DNA from 4 places in the Xenorhabdus aichiensis genome. Region 4 is predicted to be linked to each of the others. Evidence: predicted binding sites of a transcription regulator. Region 4 holds the regulator's gene; each other region holds the start of a gene.
What was found. The regulator Fur, encoded in region 4, represses iron uptake genes when iron is present. The targets are predictions, from matches to a motif close to ATAATAATGAGAACNACTATCAA.
Positions count from the first base shown of each region.

Region 1: the regulator Fur is predicted to act here: its motif matches at 1,771-1,793, upstream of ftnA (non-heme ferritin).
Region 2: the regulator Fur is predicted to act here: its motif matches at 1,756-1,778, upstream of PSI22_RS08945 (TonB-dependent hemoglobin/transferrin/lactoferrin family receptor).
Region 3: the regulator Fur is predicted to act here: its motif matches at 1,864-1,886, upstream of exbB (tonB-system energizer ExbB).

Region 1 is NZ_JAQRFO010000009.1:98,460-101,676, forward strand. Features, by position in the region: gene copD (copper homeostasis membrane protein CopD) at 1-452, opposite strand, end outside; gene yobA (CopC domain-containing protein YobA) at 452-838, opposite strand; gene ftnA (non-heme ferritin) at 1,063-1,566, opposite strand; gene PSI22_RS06415 (DNA polymerase III subunit theta) at 1,901-2,131, shown strand; gene pip (prolyl aminopeptidase) at 2,180-3,133, opposite strand; gene yebF (protein YebF) at 3,213-3,217, opposite strand, start outside.
Region 2 is NZ_JAQRFO010000015.1:48,848-52,064, forward strand. Features, by position in the region: gene PSI22_RS08945 (TonB-dependent hemoglobin/transferrin/lactoferrin family receptor) at 1-1,685, opposite strand, end outside; gene PSI22_RS08950 (hypothetical protein) at 1,811-1,993, shown strand; gene PSI22_RS08955 (YtxH domain-containing protein) at 2,026-2,547, shown strand; gene PSI22_RS08960 (GNAT family N-acetyltransferase) at 2,704-3,141, shown strand.
Region 3 is NZ_JAQRFO010000031.1:43,680-46,896, forward strand. Features, by position in the region: gene PSI22_RS14110 (DedA family protein) at 1-296, opposite strand, end outside; gene metC (cystathionine beta-lyase) at 492-1,685, opposite strand; gene exbB (tonB-system energizer ExbB) at 2,034-3,026, shown strand; gene exbD (TonB system transport protein ExbD) at 3,033-3,217, shown strand, end outside.
Region 4 is NZ_JAQRFO010000013.1:20,710-23,926, reverse strand. Features, by position in the region: gene PSI22_RS07970 (beta-N-acetylhexosaminidase) at 1-1,748, shown strand, start outside; gene fur (ferric iron uptake transcriptional regulator) at 1,869-2,318, opposite strand; gene fldA (flavodoxin FldA) at 2,499-3,032, opposite strand; gene ybfE (LexA regulated protein) at 3,206-3,217, opposite strand, start outside.

The sequences.
Region 1 (3,217 bases), on a different contig from region 4:
TGAAGTAACAACCCGATATTCCCCTCATGCATTGCAGCATGACCAATGAAAGCATGACTTGACAGCAAAATAACAGAGCAGCCCAACAATAAGAAATTTCTAGTTTTAGTATGAAAAAAGAACAAACACGCAACAGCAAGTGCTGCAACCAATAGCTGCCATTTCCACACTTGACCAAAAGCAGTTCCCAGCACGGTTAGCCAAATATCGAACTGATAAACATCATGCCAGCCATCTCCCATTAATCCTGTCTGTATGATAAACCAGGCTATTGAAGTTATTAAGGCCAGCACAGTGCTGATTGAAACTCCGACTCTTAACCGTTCTCTCATCAGTACCGAAAAACGGCCTGAGGCAAGCATGGCAGTAAACAAGCTAAGGCCAAACATCAGCATGACTACCACAAAATGAAAGAAACGGCAGAGTACGTATAACGCCTCAAGCGAAATCATTATCTTACAGTAAAGTTATAAGCGCCTTTTGTTTTATGACCATCGACAGAGAGCACGCTCCAGTCGACGCTATATTCTCCCGCGACAAGTTTATCTTCAACTGGCAGAATTAATTTGGTCTTAGTGTCAGGATCAAGTTCTAGCTTACCCGTTTTAACGGTTTTCTTTTCTGGGCCAATCAGTTTTACTTTACTGAACCCAAGCTCAATGCGCTCTGAAAAGCTCAGAGTTATAGCTTGTGGAGCTGCTTCAACTATTGTGTTTTCTGCTGGCGTCTGGTCTTTCAAATGCGCATGAGCCAAAGCCTGTTGACAAGACATTCCGACAAATAGAACCACCAGAGCAGATAATTTAGCCCAGAATGAACGGATGCTAAGAATGGACATAATAGATAACCCTTTAATATACAGGTGAATTTTCATACCTAAATAGGGATTCTATATCAAAAAACAGGTTTAATCTGCGATAATCTGCGGCCAAAGTCATGACCTGTGAACCACTACGCAAAAATGAGGACAAAAATGAAAAGAACCGTAATTCCTGCCACAAAAACAAACGAAAAAGCAGAAATTACGGTAAAAAAGCCAGATGAGCTTATTTTGCTTATCTATCAGGCATGTGCTGGTACAGACAATCCTTTCAGATCTTTATCCAGCAAGAACAGTGACTTGCCACTTTCACCTACCATACCCAATTTATCCAGAATGGATTTGAACAGTTTTTCTTCTTCATGTTGTTCAGCAACATACCACTGTAGGAAGTTAAAAGTAGAGTAATCCTGTGTCATCATCGCTACATGAGCCAGCTTGTTGATCTCTTCTGTGATCAGTTTTTCATGCTCATAGGTCTGATTGAATACATCAGAGATCGAGTTAAATTCAACTGGAGGAGCCTGAACAGCACCGAGAACAGGCATTGCTCCCGTGTCACCCAAATAATCAAACAGGCGCTGCATGTGCTGCATTTCTTCCTGTGAATGCGATCTCAGAAATGCCGCCGCACCTTCATATCCTTTGTCACTGCACCATGCACTCATTTGCAAGTATAGGTTGGCAGAATAAAACTCCAGATTTAATTGCTCATTTAATTTCTTAACCATTTCTTGTTTTAACATCAACCCATACTCCTAGTAATTTATTAAATTCCGCATATTATGCCTATTAAAAATCAATAAAACAAAAATAAAATAAAAATACTCAACTAATTGATAATTAAGTATTTATTTAAAATAAAACAATAAGAATAAATCTCATTAAATATAAGAAAATAAGAATCACTTTTATTTAATTAAATATCTATTTGAAAAAATAAATGACTAATAAAAATGATAATTGATATTATTAATGTTTAGCTGGTTATTTTTACCACAATTAAACAACTTGCTAAATAAAGAGGACTCGATTAATTTTATCCCGTAAAAATGAGTGTTATTTTTTAGAGAGGATATGATGGTTCATAACTTAGCCAAGTTATCTAAAGATGAAATGGATAAGGTCAATGTTGATTTAGCGGCATCAGGAGTTGCATTTAAAGAACGCTATAACATGCCTGTCATTCCTGACACGGTTGAACAATCTCAACCACAGCACCTGCGAGAATATTTCCGGCAGAGATTAAATCATTACCGCCAGCAATCAAGGTATTTTTCACGCTTACCTTATGAACCCAGAAGCCGTTAAGGATGGGACGAAGAAGATAACCACCACTTAAGTGGGTGGTTATCTCAGCTATTTTCCAGCAAACTTATCAGTCGCCTTGATCAACTGGTGTAAAATGCCTGCTTCGTCAAAGGAATGACCAGCACCTTCTACAATATGCAACTCCGCTTCCGGCCATGCTTTTGCCAGATCCCATGCGTTCTGTAACTGACACACCATATCATAACGTCCATGAATGATCGCAGCAGGAACATGCCTGATAAGATCAATATGGTCCAATAACTGCTGTGTATTATCCATAAAACCGTTATTGACGAAGTAGTGATTTTCAATACGAGCAAATGCCAGGGCAAATTTATCTTCTGAGAATGAATCTGCATTTTCAGAAGGCAATAATGTTACTGTCTCACCTTCCCAAAGACTCCATAAACGGGCAGCTTTCAACTGTACTTCTGGATCATCACTCATCAGGCGTTTACGGTAAGCTTCCATTACATCTTCGCGTTCTTCTTCAGAAAGGATAGATATCAAGCGTTCCCATTTATCTGGGAAAAACCGGGAAGCACCGTCCTGATAATACCAATGCAATTCTTGGGTACGAAGTAGAAAAATACCCCTTAACACCAGCTCTGATACACGACTCGGATGTTTCTGAGCATAAGCCAAAGATAAAGTTGTCCCCCATGAACCGCCAAAAACCAGCCAGCTATCAACCCCCATCAAATTACGCAGGCGCTCAATATCATCAATTAAGTGCCATGTTGTATTGTTTTCAAGACTGGCATGGGGTTTGGAGCGCCCACAACCACGTTGATCAAACAACATGACATGATAGCACTCAGGATCAAATAACTGTCGATGATAATTTGCGATCCCTCCACCAGGGCCTCCGTGAATGAATACCGCTGGTTTACCTTTTGGATTGCCGCACAGTTCCCAGTAAACCTGATGTCCATCTCCGGTATCCAAATATCCCGTTTGGTACGCGTCATAAGCCGGATAAAGTTTTCGTAGTTCCGCCATAAAGACCTCTCACTGGTTAAATAAAACGGGATACACTCCCAGTATCCCGAATACATTTAAAGTTATCATGACAAGCTATTTACT
Region 2 (3,217 bases), on a different contig from region 4:
TTATCGAAATCGAGAATGGCACCTAGGCGTATACCCGTCATTCTTTCCACTGCAAGATTGCGGCTGGAACCCGGAAGGCGGGTTTCATCTGACTGAACTTCATACTGTTCATCGACCACTGGCGCGCGCCATGTGCGGCTGATATCAGCAAAGAGCGAAAGATTTTTGTTTGTCTGCCATAGAATACCCAAGTGAGGAGACCAGCCAGTATAGGTTACACTACTATAATCATGGTTTATTTCAGGTAATTTGTTGTTATACCTAGGCGCTTTATTTTCTTCGCCAATATTCTTTATATGGTCGTAACGGACGCCTGGAGTAATGGTAATACTTCCCAGTTTTAAGGAGTCTTGCATATATATGCTGTAAGTTTGCTGTTCTCCGGCGGGCATATAATAAGGCTGGTAATAACCATAATTAAATTTAGGGTTATTAACCGTATTCTTATCGAATATTAATGTGTCACGATCATTCTTATGCCAGCGTGTTCCCAGCAAAAATTCGTGTTCTATACTGCCTGTTGAAAATACGCTTTTATTGTTGATATCAACCATCGTATCGATGTATTTAACCCAGCTTTTTTGTCCCATTAGGCTTGCTGAAGTCAGCGTTACATCTTTTCCTTCTGGGCGGCGATCGTTTTGTTTGGTTACAGAATAGGCAGAGGTTAGTGTCAGATTCAGCCACGAGTTCTCCTCCGGTGCAATATTCCATTTGGCTGTGTAGTTTTGATCAACCTGATTGCGAAAGACCAATTTTCTCTGCCATGCTCCTTCCCAACCATATCTCTCTATGTCCCACTCTGATGGAACATTCATCTTATCTCGCTTCGCGGCCCAGGGCTGCCATCCATCCGATTCAGATCGCATGGCTGAAAAACTCAGCGTATGAGTATCATTGGGATAAAAATTAGTTTTCAGCAAATAAGAAGTCTGATTATTCTGTGAATACTCAAAGTGTGTTCCATCAGGACGTTTAATATTGCCACCGTCGCGTTTGCTGGCATACAGCAACGCATCGGCAAAACCATCTGGATCTCTGCCGTAAATGGCACCACTGTAAATATTTTGCTTGTCATTCGTGTGATAGCTGTATTTCAACAGCCCACCAAAATTTTCATCGGGACGTAATAAATCGCCGGCATCTTTAGTGACAATCTTAACGGAGCCACCAAATCCACCATTGCCATTCAACAAGTTGTGTGGGCCTTTATCAACATCTACACGCTTGATTAATTCAGGCTCAATAAAGATAGAACCCTGACGATATTTTTCAAATCCTTTTGGGGCGTCGTCCAGCGTGATTTTGATATCTTCTGACTCACCCATGCCCCAGATATTCAAAGTTTGTCCACCGGGACGTGGAGAACCAGACATAGAAACACCAGGCAATTGATCAAGCAACTGAGCAACATTATCTGCCTGAGTTCGTTCAATATCGGTTTTCTTTAGCGAGGAACTGCCGGCACTAGTGCTGTTATGTAAACTACCTACAACTGAAAGCGATGGTAATTTAACCACTTCATTTTGCTTTTCAGATTTCTGTTCAGATGGATTTTCAGCGGCTAAAACTTGGCTGGAAAATGCACTACCCAACACTAATGTACTTGAGAATGTATTTCTTAAAATTTTTCGAATGATGGCCATAATTGGGCGTTTTCCTAAATTTTGACTATTATTTGCCATAAATTTCCTGAAACATGACTGAATGAAATATTGCATTGTTATAAGTCACCTAAGAAATTAAATCGGGTAAATAAAAATGAGAATTATTTTTATAAGCATGTCTTGAGAAGTGTTATGGAGATGGAATGCACTGTGATAGATCATGTTGTCTGACATTTTTACGGGTTTATTGCTGGATGATTGAAGTGATTATCCGTGTCGGTTATACCTTCTCAATTGCTGACTACGTTGGCAGTGAGAGCAAAGTGCTTATGGGATGTTGTGGCACCAAACGGCCAGAACACTCATTGGCGAAGTCATTTCCGTAAGTACAATTTTCTTAAGTACAAGGGGTTAGCCAATGAAGAAAAAAATTCTCAGTTCTCTGATTTTTGCAGGTATCGTAGCATTGCTTGCTGGTTGTGATGATGGTTCCCAAAAAGTGGAAGACTCTGCCCGACAAGCTGAAGAAAGTGCTACCCAGATGAAAAATGACGCTGAACAGAAAACCACTGGAATAGTGGATAGTGCCAAGGAAAAATCACAGGAAGTGAAAGAAGGCGCCATGCGTGAAGGCCATAGTCTGCTAGATAAGTCTAAGGAAGTACAAAATCAGATAAATCATTCTGCCAATCACCTGGCCGATCAGGTGAAATCCAAAGCGGCAGATGTGCAAAATGAAGTCACGAAGTCTGTGAATGATACGCTGGATAAGGTGAAAACTAAAACGGATGATATACAGCATCAGGCCACCGATAAGGCTAACCAGCTTAAAGATGATGTGAAATCAAAGGCGGAAGAAATAAAATCTGATGCCAATAAGCAGGCTGATGATTTTATCAATAGCTTCAAAAATGACGGCGATAAAACAGAGGAAAGTTAATCCTGCGATTCAATATCCTGTTAGTAAAAATAAATTAAGGCTGAAGGGCGACCTGAAAAAGGTTGCCCTTATTTTTCCTCTGTTATCAACTTGACTGAGCTATCTGCTCACCCGTAATTTAATATCCATTCTGCAAATCGCATTCAGGACATCATAATGGAAATCAAATACAGCGTAGGAAGAGAAAATCCCGAATTAATTCAGCAGGCTTTTGCCATTCGCAAACAAGTATTTACTGATGAACAAGGATTTGACGCAGAAATTGATATCGATGAATATGATGATATTGCTCTGCATGTACTGATATTTGATGGTGAAAAACCCATTGGAGTATTACGCGCAGTTTCAATGGATAACAATATGCTCAAAGTAGGGCGTGTCGCGGTATTGAAGGAGTATCGAGGTAAAGGCATGGGTCGTAAGGTAATGGAGTTTATTGAAGATTATGGACGTAAAAATGGCGTTGTAGCCATCGGTTTATCCTCGCAATGCCATGCTCAGCCATTTTATGAAAGTTTAGGCTATCAAGCGCGTGGGGAAATCTATTTGGAAGAAGGTGCAGAACATATTTTTATGACGTTGGATTTAGCGTAATCACTTTTTCGTTGCTTCCTTTTTAAGAAAAATGTCTTGGTATTGAAAATAGGTATCCATCAATATCTGGCTTGTT
Region 3 (3,217 bases), on a different contig from region 4:
ACAATTCGAGTATGGCCGAGCCAGCGCCCCTGTAAGTAACCCAGCCAGCATCCCAGACTGGCGGCGATGGTCAGCAATATAACCGTAGGGATGAAGCTCATGACGCCTTTGGCAATCAGGGCGCCAGAAAGTACCAGCAGGGTATCGCCGGGTAAAAAAGCGGCTGGCAGCAAGCCGTTTTCCAGAACCAGAGTGACAAAAAGGACACCATAAATAATCCAGATGACCTCGGGATTGGCGAGTTGGGTAAAATCATGTTGCCAGAGTGCATGCATGATCTCGCTTAACTTTTCCATTATTTATCCTGTAATCTCTGCGAGTCATTAAAAATACATGCCAACCAGTGTACCGCAAAAACGCGGAAGGGGAGTTGATTTGATTCAGCATCGGGTTTGATTCAGTTTATGAAGAGAGGAAATCAACCGTGGCTATCTGCAATAGAAAGACAGCCATGATTTTTGTAAAGATTTCTGGAGTACGGTCTTTTGGGGCTAAAGAGGTGCAATACGGGCAAAACCGGCTGACAGATCATCAATCAGGTCTTGTGGGTTTTCCAACCCAATATGCACGCGGAATAATGTTCCCGTCTTTTTGAGGGGATTGTATCGACGCAGCGCAGTGAGCATGTCAGGCTGAATACCCAGAATCAAGGATTCAAATCCGCCCCATGAAAATGCCATTTTGAAATGATGTAAATTATCCAGATACTCAGCGAATTGCTGAGGGGTTAGTTCGACTTTCAGCAGGAAGGAAAATAGCCCGCTGGCACCGGTGAAATCACGCTGGAAATAATGATGCCCCGGACAAGAAGGTAAAGCGGGGTGATAAACTTCGGCGACTTCTGGCCGCTGGGCGAGCCATTTGGCGATGTGCAGGCTGCTCTCTTCATGATGTTTTAAGCGAATTGCCAGTGTACGCAATCCACGGGTTGCCGTATAGACAGTATCGGGATCGGCAATTTGACCCAGTAGATACGAACTTTCTCTGAGTTGATCCCAGCAGCGTGCATTAGCGACCGCCGTTCCCAGCATGCCGTCTGAATGGCCAATGATATATTTTGTGGCCGATTGGATGGAAATATCGATGCCAAAATCCAGCGCCTTAAAGAGAATGCCGGCCGCCCACGTATTATCGATGATAATGACAATCTCAGGATTGATCTGGCGGATAGCACGCACAATGGCCGGAATATCCTGCACCTCCATAGTGAGGGAGCCGGGGGATTCAAGAAAGACGACTGTTGTGTTTGGCTTAATCAGTGATGCAATCCCTTCTCCAATCATCGGGTCAAAATAATCAGTGGAAATGCCCATCTTTTTGAGAATGTGATTACAGAAATCTTGCGTCGGTTCATAAGCACTCCCTGTCAGCAGAACATGATCGCCTGTTGCCACAAAGGCCAGAATCGCATTGGTGATAGCAGCTGCGCCGGAAGGATACAGAGCACAGCCTGCGCCGCCTTCTAGCTCCGCCATCGCTTCCTGAAAGGCGAAATGAGTCAGCGTGCCACGGCGTCCATAGAATAACTCACCCTTAGCCCGGTTTTTTAACGCATGTTTCAGGTCTTCGACGGTGTCGAAAATGATGGATGAAGTGCGTTGGATGAGGGGATTGACAGCACCCTGAGTATATTTTTTCTTTCTGCCTGCACTGACTAATAAGGTCTCCAGTTTCTTTTCGGTCATATGATTTTCCCTTAGCTGCCGGTCGCTGATTGTTCAAATAATGATTAGCAACTTAAAAGATTTAGGGCAGTTTGTGCAAAGAGATTCGAACAACTTGACGAAAATTCAAGGTGATCTGAAATGGAAACAGAAGAACACTTTGATGAAATTATTCCTTTAATTATCACTTTTTTGTTAAATAGTAATGATAATTACTATCAAATCGCTCAATGTCTGATATCATTTGCGTCGGACTTTTTCCCCTCGTAATGGGAAGCCTGATTCAGGGCATATTAGGATTAGCAAGATGCGTAAATGCAATTCATTGCTAAGTAACAGAATTCACAAGAAAGAGAGTAAGGCTAACTGATGCGTAATTTGACAGCTTCTATTCTATTGGCACTCGGATTAACCGGTTCAGCATGGGCTGATACAGTACCAGTCACAACAGCGACTTCGCCAGAAAATCAGGCAGCCGCCCAGGTAGCCGCTCCGGCAACACCAGCACCCGCACTTTCTACCGCTCCGCAGGTAGATGTTCCAAAAACTGAAGCACAGCAAGCGGGTGAACCGAAAACTGATGCCCAGAAAGCTGATGTTCAACCCGCGACTGAAACGAAATCTACTGAACCTGTGGACGAATCTGAAAGCCTGTCCGGTGGTTTTGCAACGGATCTTTCCGTTTGGGGCATGTATCAAAATGCTGATGCGGTAGTAAAAACCGTTATGTTGGGGTTGGTGATCGCTTCTGTCATTACATGGGCGCTCTTTTTCTCCAAAGGTACTGAACTTTTAATTGCTCGTCGCCGTTTACGCAAGGAACAATGGGCATTGGCTGATGCAGCCAATCTGGATGTGGCAGCGAAAATTGCTTCAGATTTCGGCAAGCAAAGTATCAGCCGTCTGTTGTTGAGTGAAGCTCAGTCTGAACGCGCTCTGTCTGCGGCAAGCACTGATAAAGCAGGCACCAAAGAACGTACTTCATTCCGCATGGAGCGTGCGGTTGCTGCAATCAGCCGCCATATGGGGCGTGGTAACGGCTATCTGGCGACCATTGGTGCCATTTCACCGTTTGTCGGCCTGTTCGGTACAGTGTGGGGGATTATGAACAGCTTCATCGGTATCGCCCACTCACAGACCACTAACTTGGCCGTTGTTGCTCCGGGTATTGCAGAAGCATTGCTGGCGACCGCACTGGGTCTGGTGGCAGCAATCCCAGCGGTAGTCATCTATAACGTTTTTGCCCGTGTTATTTCGTCATACCGTGGTCAAGTAGGGGATATGGCGGCACAGGCAATCTTGTTGCTGGGTCGTGATCTTGATCTGGCTGACAGCAAAGCAGAAAAAGCAGAAGCAAGGTAATCAATTATGGCGATACGTCTTAATGAAGATTTGGACGATAGCGGTGAATTGCATGAGATTAACGTCACGCCATTTATTGACGTGATGTTGGTGCTGCTGATTATTTTCATGGTGGCAGCACCCTTGGCAACGGTAGATATTAAGGTAGATTTACCGGCATCGTCAGCTAAACCACAACCGAGACCAGAGAA
Region 4 (3,217 bases):
TGCAATCCTTGTTATCTCTGCTCCCTGCCAATGGTGATCCTACAATAGCCACACTAACGGCAAAAGACGCGCCCAGGTTCGAATATCGAGGCATATTTTTGGATGTTGGGCGTAACTTCCACAGTAAGGAAGCTGTCCTGCGTCTGCTCGATCAGATGTCCAGTTATAAACTGAACAAATTCCATTTCCATTTGAGCGATGATGAAGGCTGGCGTCTGGAAATCCCCGGTCTGCCAGAGCTGACTGAAGTCGGGAGCAAACGCTGTCATGATCTGAGTGAAACTCAATGTTTGTTGCCGCAGTTAGGATCAGGGCCTGATAGCAATAATATGGGAAGTGGTTATTTTAGTCGTCAGGATTACATTGATATCTTGAAATATGCAAAAGCGCGCCAGATAGAAGTGATCCCCGAGATTGATACCCCTGCTCACGCTCGTGCAGCGGTCGTGTCGATGGAAGCCCGTTACAAAAATCTGATGGCGCAGGGGAAAGAGCAGGAGGCCAATGAATATCGCCTGCTTGACCCGACTGATACCACGAATGCGACATCAGTACAGCTCTACGATCGCCGCAGTTATTTAAATCCGTGTATGGATTCCTCCAAGCGGTTTATTGACAAAATTATCAGCGAAATCGCTTTAATGCACAAAGAAGCGGAATTACCGTTGAACACATGGCATTTTGGTGGTGATGAAGCGAAAAACATTCGTTTGGGAGCGGGGTATCAGGACAAAGATGGTCCAATCGAACCGGGTAAGGGGATCATCAACAAGAAAATAGAAGACAAACCGTGGGCAAAATCTCAGGCTTGCCAGAAAATGATAGCGCAGGGCATTGTTAAAGATGTTAGTGAACTTGACAGCCATTTTGCTATTGAAGTCAGCAAGATCGTCAACACTCATGGCATTGATACAATGCAGGCATGGCAGGATGGCTTGAAACATGTGAAGTCGGCAAAAGACTTCGCGACCAAGCATGTGGCAGTGAATTTCTGGGATACACTCTATTGGGGAGGCTATGACTCCGCCAATGATTGGGCGAATAAGGGCTATCGAGTGGTCGTTTCCAGCCCTGATTATGTCTACCTTGATATGCCGTATGAAGTTAGTCCGAAAGAGCGCGGCTACTATTGGGCAACTCGCTTCAATGATGAAGCAAAAATTTTCAGTTTTGCGCCGAACAATATGCCACAAAACGCTGAAACATCGGTGGATCGCGATGGCAACCGCTTCAATACTCAGAGCAACAAACATTGGCCGGGAGCTTATGGGCTGTCAGGGCAATCATGGAGCGAAACTGTGCGTACTGATGATCAGATGGAATATATGATTTACCCGCGCTTGTTGCCGTTGGCGGAACGTGCATGGCATCAGGCGAGTTGGGAACAGAATTATCAGCAGGGCAGGGAATATAAGGGCGGCGTAACACATTATGTTGATACCAATGCGCTCAACAATGACTGGATAGATTTTGCCAATTTGATGGGACAGCATGAGCTGGCGAAATTGGATAAAGCTAACATTGCGTATCGGTTGCCAGTACCTGGGGGAAGGATCGTATCCGGGACGTTGGAAGCTAATATCGCCTTGCCGGGGCTAGCGATCCAGTATTCGCTGGATGGCGGTAAAACATGGGAGATTTACGATGACAGGCAGCGCCCACATGTCAGCAGTAATGTGAAAGTGCGCTCTGTCAGTACTGATGGCAAGCGTTTTAGCCGAGATGAAGAAGTAAAAATCACGCTCTGATATTTCTTTTAAAAAGCAGCCTGCCGATTAGCTTGAGCTAATCGGCAGTAGCTTAATTAGACTAAATGAGACACAGAAGTGGATAATTGTCATAACTTCTTATTGTGTCGTGTTTTCTCATCATGAGTTTTCATCATGCATCGTGCTATCTTTGCGGCAATCACCAGCAGTACAGTGACCATACAAGTAGAGACTATGGTTTGACAGCTTGATCCCGTAACGTTCAGCGATATCTTTCTGGCGCTCTTCAATAAACTCATCACTGAACTCAATGACTTTACCGCAGTCAAGGCAAATCAGATGGTCATGGTGATGCTGTTGAGTGAGTTCAAAAACCGATTTACCGCCTTCAAAATTGTGGCGTGTGACAATGCCGGCATCATCGAACTGGTTCAACACGCGATAGACAGTGGCGAGGCCAATCTCTTCACCGATATCAATCAGTTTTTTGTAGAGATCTTCCGCACTGACATGATGGCATTCTGGATCCTGTAGCACTTCCAGAATTTTCAGGCGTGGAAGTGTTACTTTAAGTCCAGCATTTTTCAATGCTTTATTGTTGTCGGTCATGCGGATTCAGTCCTGTAACTTAGTAAGGTGAACTTATGATACTTGGGGGTATCGTGAGAGAATCATGATTCTGTTTCACGCTATAGATTATAGGCATGGATATTCTAAATGAAAACCACACCTATCCCGATATCATGACACATTATTGAGGAATTATCCCGTGAAAAGGAGCTTGGCTCCTTATACGCCAAGAATTTCTGACAGGCTCATCTCGGCCTTAATCTGCTGTACCCAAGTTTCAACGCGCTCATCCGTCAATTCTGGCTGGCGATCTTCATCGATAGCAAGGCCAATAAAATGGTTATCGTCGGCCATGCCTTTGGAGACTTCAAAGTGATATCCCTCGGTTGGCCAGTGACCTACGATAATGGCACCGAGAGGTTCAATGATATCGCGAATCGTACCCATACCATCACAGAAGTACTCTGCGTAATCTTCCTGATCGCCACAGCCGAACAGAGCGATGAGTTTGCCATCGAAATTGATCTCTCCCAGTGTCGGGAAGAAATCATCCCAGTCACACTGAGCTTCACCATAATACCAAGTCGGAATGCCGAGCAGCAGGATATCGAAAGCTTCAATATCTTCTTTGCTGCTTTTGGCAATATCGTGGACTTCAGCAACATCAGCACCGCCCAATTTTTTTTGGATCATTTTGGCAATGTTCTCTGTGTTGCCTGTATCGCTGCCGAAGAATATACCTATTAATGCCATAAAATGGGTTAACCTCTTATTTTAATTGTGTATTAAGCTATACACATCACGCTGAAATCAGCAGGAAAAATGTTAATTTTAATAAAATTAAAAGCGTTATTTTGACCAAACATCAATGACAAGTCTGTCAGATTTGTGTGGTAACGTCGTTTCATGCTGTCGAGTGAAAGCCGTTAATTAGTAAG